2 regions of the Fictibacillus sp. NRS-1165 genome follow, and region 2 is predicted to be linked to the other one. Evidence: riboswitches for the same ligand, from Rfam matches in the RefSeq annotation. Region 2 holds a riboswitch; the other holds the start of a gene.

Region 1 (3,763 bases), on a different contig from region 2:
TAAAGCGAGATCTGTAAGCTTGTCCTTTAGTACGCTGCCCTTTGTTTCACTGCTAAATTGCAGAAGCGTCCGAGCGTTCCACTCGAGCTGCTCTGCATCCACGTAGTAGCGCTTGAACTCTGTAATCATATTTTCCATAAGATCATAGAACCCGTTCTGCTCTGACGCCTTTTTGAATACCTTCAGTTCCTGTTTTTTGTTCTCTATAATTTTCCTGAGCATCATATTCATTCCGACACTCGTAATATGAAGCCTGGTCATCCCTCCGACATCACCAAGGACTTTCCATGCCAGACGGGAAAAACTGAACACCTGGGCACGCATCATTCCTTCGAGACCAGGTGTCTTCGCCAACTCATATTCGGATTGAAACGTCATCTGATCAGGCACCAGATAAATAATGGGTTTTCCTTGCGGCTGTGTAAAAAGAGACTCTCTGATCTCGCTTAAACTGCGGTCGCTCTTTCCGCTTCCTGCTCTTCCAAGAATAAAGCGCAAACTCATATCCTCACCTCTGTCAACCTAATAAACTTAACTCTATTATCTCATAAAATAGTATGTAAAAGAATGATTACGACTGCAGAAAAGCCTGCCTTTAACTGGAACAAGGCAGGCATCGAACGGCTGTTGATCACCGCTTAATGTGTCTTTTATTCGTATACATTCTTTCATCCGCCAGACGCTGGTAATGCTCAATGTTATATACGGCGTCTTCATGCAGGCTTATCGTCCCATATGCCAGCGAAACACTGTCATTCCATGAACGCAAATAGCGGTCAAATCGGCCGGCGAGTTGAAAGGCTGTTTGCTCTGTATGGCCGGGAAGTAAAAATACGAACTCATCTCCCCCGAACCGGAAGCCAAGATTCATTTTCAGCTTTTCAGCAAAGAACGCGAACTGCTGCAGCAATTCATCTCCCATATGATGGCCAGACCGATCATTAATCTCTTTAAAGTTGTTGATGTCCATCATGATCAGCGACAAGGGATACCTGTCCCTTGTCGCCTTCTGAACTTCCGTTTCAAGACAATGATAAAAATAGCGCCTGTTGTATAAGTTCGTCAAAGGGTCTCGAATGCTCAGCTCTTTCAAATCGGCCACTTGCTTTGAAAAATAACCGCTTAAGACACCGATCATTAAAGAATTGGCAGCATGTCCCCATCTCTCCAGAAAAAAAAGCTTATTCTCTGCTGTCTCTTCTTTAATCAGGTTCTGAACAGCACGGTTCCCCTCCTGCCGCAGACTTTTTGCGAGAAGAGGCAGCAGCTGATGGGGAATTGCCTTTTGCCCTGCAAAATCATGCCCCTGCTTAAAACCGCGATCTTCCATTTGCTGCATACAGGAGTTGAACTCTTCATGCTGTATAAAAATACCGTTTATCAAGGCAGTTAACATTCTTTTCAAATGCAGCCGATAGTGTGAACCCGTATAGCCCAGGAAGGCAACAAACATTTCGTTCTTTTCCAAGTAAAGAAGGTGCCGGTCGATGATGCTGGGGATGGATGCAATATGTACGTTGTACAGACGGTTTTTGAGGTCGGCAATGTCCGTTTCTGCCATAGGTTGGATCCCTCTATTCAATAGGATTTAAGAAGTGACCGGCGTTTAATTCACGATGAATTTTGCCCGTACATATCAAAAAAAGCCATCTCCTCCTGAGGGAAATCGCTCTTTTCCCTTTGGCAACCCGGCCGCCATGGTTTTTTACAAACGTTAGGCCCGCAGCTTTGCGTCCCACCTTTTCAGATGGTTTGCTCTGAGACAAAGGTCTCTTCCATTCATTTTATAGTAATTATATACTATATCCCTATTATTACCAACCATAAAATGAAGCTATTGGCCTATTTTTTCATTTTCCATCTCTTATACCACCGATATCCGATTCGTATTCCATTCAGCACCGGATAAGGTACCCTAAGAGGAAACCTATAAAAGAACGGCAGGTAGATTTTATAATAAGCTTTTCTTAAATCACTCCACTTGTAGCATTCCTCGTTCTTGCAAAAATCAGAAACATCAACAATGATGCCTCTGCCCTCGGAAATCATCACATTTTTGCCATGAACATCCCGTGGAAAAAGCCCTCGTTTTTGGGCATAGCGCAACGCTTCATCCACGTCGCGAATCACTTTTTCGGGAATTTTCACCCCTTTATGCAGGCAATCATAGAGGGTGATTCCTTTGATGCGCTTTAAAATCAAATGGCGTTCTCCATATCCGTAACACTGCGAATATCCCTGGTGTTCCCCAAGCTGCCGGTACACAGAGATCTCTTCGAGGAGTTCTTCATGATTTCTGCCATAGATCTTAACGACCAGGTGAGGATATTCAGGATGTACGAAAACGGCCGCATAATTACCGCATCCGAGGAGTTTCCAAGGCTCGGGTGCGTACAGCACTTCTACCGGATCACCTGGATTTCTGCTGATTATTCTTGCTTCCTGTGTTAACTCTTCTGCTAGCTCCGTATACTTATTCATGATCCACCTTGCCCGGTTCCAAAGTCTATCGCACAAAGCGATGAAACAGCTCTATTATTTGTGCTCTATCAGCGTATCAAAAAGAAAATGTTTCATCAGCAATTCTGCCTTATTCCGAAGATGGACATTCGGGAACCTCATGACTTCCTGGTATCCCCGGATAAAAATCTGATATTCTGTGATGTCATCCACTGGCTTTCCATCCGTCACTTTAATTTTACGCTTCATCATTTCTTTTTTTACGTCTCTTAATTCATAACTGATAGCGTTCATCACATTCTCAATGAGAGTAACATACGGCTGCTTTAATTTGAAAGGGGCAACAGCAATCACTTTTAAATCCCGGTTAAAGATGGTAAGCAGCATAGGATACATAATATATTTGTCTACTAGTATACGATCGGTTTCATCGCCGTATAACATGGTTGGCCCTCCCGATCGCCGTTCAGGCCGTTTTTCCGGCGACCGACAAAATATTAGACAGCTTAAACATGCGGATTTGTTTGCGTAGGCAGCAATAAGCGGTTAACGTATCTCCGTCACAGGAAATCGGAAAAACGTAACGCTGAGTAAGCTGTCCGGCGCCAGACTGATAGATCATCGTAAAGGGAGAACGTTCAGACACACAACGCGCCAGCAATCGATTCATTTTAGCCACCGCCTTACCATTTTTTATTCATAGTATATGCGAACAAATGTTCCTTATGCAACTAGAAAAATATGCCTATCCTTAATAAGGATAGGCATAAAATCGAATATTATTACACGTTCTGCAATAATCCCTTTTGTTCAAGCGCCTGATGGAGGCTTCCTGCGATGGAAAATCCCTCAAAGCAGATTCCCAGCGCAACAACGGTCTGAGCTAGTTCAGGCCTCATGCCTGTCAACGTTACCTCTACACCAAGAAGCTTTAACGATGTGATCACTTGAAACAGATTTTGGGCAACCATCGTATCAATGATCGGAACGCCTGATAAATCAATAAAAAGGTGCTCAATCTGCAATTCCATACATTTGTTAAGAGCGATCTCCATAATTAATTTAGAGCGGTGAGTATCAATGGGGCCAACCAGCGGCAAGACCCCGACGGTCTGCGTAAGGCGGACAACAGGAACTGATAGTTCTTCAAGAGCCTCCCGGGCCAGATCGAGAAGATGATTATTATAGTCCACATAAGCCACGCTGAAAGAATATACCACCTTATCCAATAATGGATCAATAATGCCTACAGCCCTCATGACTGTCTGGTTATCATATTCATTTTTTTCCACTTCTTTACCGA
Region 2 (3,763 bases):
GGCATGGAGATATCAATCAGTTTTCCACACATTAAGCGATCACCTCTCGTACGTTTGAAAATTTTTCATACTGTTTCTCTTTCATAATTTTCTTTAACCGATGAACAGCTGAATGGACATCTTCAAATGAAGTGTAGAGCGCTACAGGTGCGAGGCGGATCACATTCGGTGCCCGGAAATCAGGCACAATTCCGTTTTCTTTTAAACTTTTGCAGATCCTGGCTGCCTCCTCATGCTCGAGGCACACATGTCCTCCCCTCCGATCGTCATCTTTTGGGTTCCCAATGGAAAAACCAAAACCCGAAAGCTCTGTTTCAATCAGTTCCATCATATAGTTTGTCAGCTTAAGAGATTTTTCTCTCAGCCGATCCATGCCGGCCTCAGCAAAAATCTCGAGCGACCCGATTAATGGAGCCATACTTAAAACATGAGGCGTTCCGATCTGATAGGCACCTGCAGACTCAGCTGCAATAAAATCGTGATCCATATCAAACTGCTTTTCTTTATTCGAACCAAACCAGCCGGCAAGGCCAGGCTCCTTTCCAAAATGCTTTCGATTAACGTACAATCCTGCCACACTTCCTGGTCCAGCATTGAGGTATTTATAATTGCACCAGAACGCAAAATCCACTTCCCACTCTGACAGCTGATGAGGAACAGCACCAATGGAATGGCATAAGTCGAACCCGATAAGTATTCCACGCTGATGTGCTTCCTCTGTTAAACGTTTTATATCGAGAAGCTGGCCGCTTCGATACAAAACAGAGGGCAGCACAATGAGCGCAATCTCATCTGTCATTGCATCAATAATGTCTTCTTCCTCAATTAATCTTCCGTCTCGGCTTTTCACTCTGATTAAATGCTGGCCGGGATTAAGATCTAGCATTGACAGCTGGCTTTTCAAAGCATAAATATCGGATGGAAACGTTAATTCATCTGCCAATATTTTCTTTCGTGTTGCTGACGGCTTGAAAAAAGTGGAGGCCATCTGATGAAGGTTGCCTGTTGTTGAACCAGTAACAATCACTTCATCATGGTATGCGCCAATTAAGGGCGCGATTTTTTCCCCAAGCGCTTCACTTAACGTAAACCACGGATGTTTTCCGTTCATCCAGCCGTCAATTCCGAAATCTCTCCAATCTTTTAACGACTCCATCAGTGTTTTCTCTGCTCTTTTCGACAGAAGCCCCAACGAATTTCCATCTAAATATAGAACGTTTTGATGGGTATAAAATTCACTTTTAAGATGATGCAATGGATCCTTACTGTCCAATTCTTTCCATTTCTCTTTATCCATCAACGCCTCGCTCCTATTCTGTTTTATTATTTTATATTAAACAACTGGGAGCAAACTATCAATGTAAGCGGTTTCTTTACTGTTATATTACAATTACATAACAGGCAAATTACGACATATTACTAGAGAATAACATCCTATAATAAAAATGTGAATTAAGCACTATGAATTGGTTAAATTTGTATCATCAACTGCCTGTCGGTAACGCCACCCTCCAGTTACAGGGCAAACATGGCTGAAAAGCATGGACGCAAAATCACAGGTCTAAGGGAAATAACTATGGCGGCTGGATTACCTAGAAAACCACCAATTTCAGGAGGGAAACATGCAAAACCTAAACGAAACACATCTTGATCAAGAATGGGTAGTTTTGATTTTACAAGCTAAAAAATTAGGATTAAGCCTGGAGGAAGTACGAAAGTATCTGCAGCAATCCTACATACAACAAAATATGCCTTTAGTTAAAGCGACATCAGGGTGATGTCGCTTTTGCTCTATTTACAGCCTATAGTCCATAAATGTATAATGAAATCAAATTTGCAGTAAAAAAGAGGGATCATCATGATTGGTGAACTTGTGAAAAAATATCGAAAAGAAAAAGGTCTATCTCTATCCGCACTAGCAGAACGAGCAGGTATCGCCAAATCCTACCTCAGCTCCCTTGAGCGAAACATACAAACCAATCCTTCTGTACAGCTGCTCGAAAAGCTGGCCGCCGTCCTGGATATTCCTGTTGAAAAATTGCTGAATGAAAAAGCTGAGGTCAATGAGGCGGAGCTGGATTATGAATGGGCAGAGCTCGTAAAGGAAGCTATGGAGTCTGGTGTCAGCAAAGACCAATTCAAAGAATTCCTTGAATTCAACAAATGGAAAAATAAGAACCAAAGTTAAACCGGCGTCTGGATGGACGCCGGTTTTTTATACATAAAAATCGATGAGTGGAACGAGTTGCTTAAATGGATAAGGTATAATATAAGCTGTAGGCAGGTCCTTCTTGTTTTCCCATATCATCAATCGCTCTCTCACATAATCAAAAGGTGCTCTTCCCTTAAATTCATTATTAATATATAATTCACATGCGTTTTTTCCACAGTAAATCACCTTCACTTTATTTCCAGCCACTTCACTTAAATAGATTCCACTTTCGAGCCGTATCATTTCTTTGCATCATCCTTTGCCTGCTGTTTCCAGCGTTTATAGGTGTAACAACCGTGTCTCCTATTGATGGATACCAATTTTGCTTCCGTTACTGGTTAACAATCTTTATTAACTTAGCCTTCACAATATACCGGTGTGTCGGGTTTTTGAAGGGATAACAGGTAATTAAAGTGATGATGTTTTCGTTTGTTTTACTATGTAATACAGACAGATCAGTCGGATTGACGATATCTTTAGCGAACATCCGATACGTGAGGGCTTTTTCTTTTGTAGCAATGGTGATGAAATCTCCCATTTTCACTTCCGTCAATCTATTAAACTGTTTACCATACGTATAGCTTCTATGGGCAGCAATGGCCGCATTTCCGTTTTCACCGATGGCAGAAGTGCCGGAGATATGTCCAGCGGCAATTTTCAAATTGGCCAGACTGGCACCTTCCAGAATCGGTAAACGGAGGTGAATTCTTTTGATATCCAGTGTTCCAAGTAAACGGTTGGGCTGTGGACTTCTCATGGAGGGTTTCACAGGTTTTTCTGTTTCAGTGAAAACTTGATTTAACATTTTGTAGTTGTCCTTTGCTTGTTCGTTGGGCGGGTGATCCCATGACTTAAGTAATTGGTTCTCCTGGTTCGTGTAATAATAGCTCTTTAGCTTTGGATAACACATCGTTAAGATTCCAGCAGTGATCAGCACATATGCTAGCCACTTCATAACTTACTCCCTTTTAAAAGGATTTGGGATTACAGACTTCTTCACAAGCAGAAGAATTAACCCTGATGAGAAGATGAAAAAGCCTAGAATCATGATAGGATAAGGACTGCTTTCACCGGTTTTCGGCAAGGTTGAAATGCCTGGTGTTGTATTGTTTGATGGTGGATCAGTTTGTTTGGACGGCGGTGTGTTGTTGTCTGTTGTGGTGTCATCTTGATCGCTTGGCGGGTTATTGATATTAGAGTCTGAGGTCAATAGTACAAGTTCAAATTCAGTTTTCAATCCTTGAAATTCGTTTCCGGATTCCCAGGGAAATGAAATCGTTGCTGTTAGTTGTTCTTCTGTTCGTGGTTGTAGTTTACGCGGTTGTAGTTTCTTGAAGCCGCTGAGTTTTCCTTCATAAACAACTCCATTTTTATCACTTAATTTAAGAAGAAGCTGATTAAAGAATTTTTTAGAACCATTCTTGTAATTGGATTTTGTATTATAAGTAAAAGGAACATTTCCCTTGTTTTTTACCACTAAAGTTCTGGTCGCCCAGTCTCCGGGTTTCATGTTGTTCACATCAAAAAGAGACTCGGTTGGAGAGGTTGCAA

The links. Region 2 has a riboswitch for cyclic di-GMP ahead of ABHN01_RS14540 (anti-repressor SinI family protein). Riboswitches for the same ligand answer to the same signal wherever they lie in the genome.
Region 1: another riboswitch for cyclic di-GMP. It lies ahead of ABHN01_RS01795 (GGDEF domain-containing protein); the one in region 2 lies ahead of ABHN01_RS14540 (anti-repressor SinI family protein).

What each region holds. Positions count from the first base shown of each region.
Region 1 covers NZ_JBDPNU010000004.1:101,271-105,033, reverse strand. The annotation lists gene addB (helicase-exonuclease AddAB subunit AddB) at 1-504, opposite strand, end outside; gene ABHN01_RS01795 (GGDEF domain-containing protein) at 632-1,561, opposite strand; cyclic di-GMP riboswitch class I at 1,680-1,767, opposite strand; gene ABHN01_RS01790 (serine/threonine protein kinase) at 1,843-2,481, opposite strand; gene ABHN01_RS01785 (hypothetical protein) at 2,536-2,904, opposite strand; gene ABHN01_RS01780 (hypothetical protein) at 2,927-3,130, opposite strand; gene ABHN01_RS01775 (STAS domain-containing protein) at 3,243-3,763, opposite strand, start outside.
Region 2 covers NZ_JBDPNU010000029.1:50,970-54,732, reverse strand. The annotation lists gene kynB (arylformamidase) at 1-32, opposite strand, end outside; gene kynU (kynureninase) at 32-1,297, opposite strand; cyclic di-GMP riboswitch class I at 1,512-1,596, shown strand; gene ABHN01_RS14540 (anti-repressor SinI family protein) at 1,623-1,778, shown strand; gene ABHN01_RS14535 (helix-turn-helix domain-containing protein) at 1,859-2,188, shown strand; gene ABHN01_RS14530 (hypothetical protein) at 2,216-2,455, opposite strand; gene ABHN01_RS14525 (class D sortase) at 2,544-3,167, opposite strand; gene ABHN01_RS14520 (TasA family protein) at 3,171-3,763, opposite strand, start outside.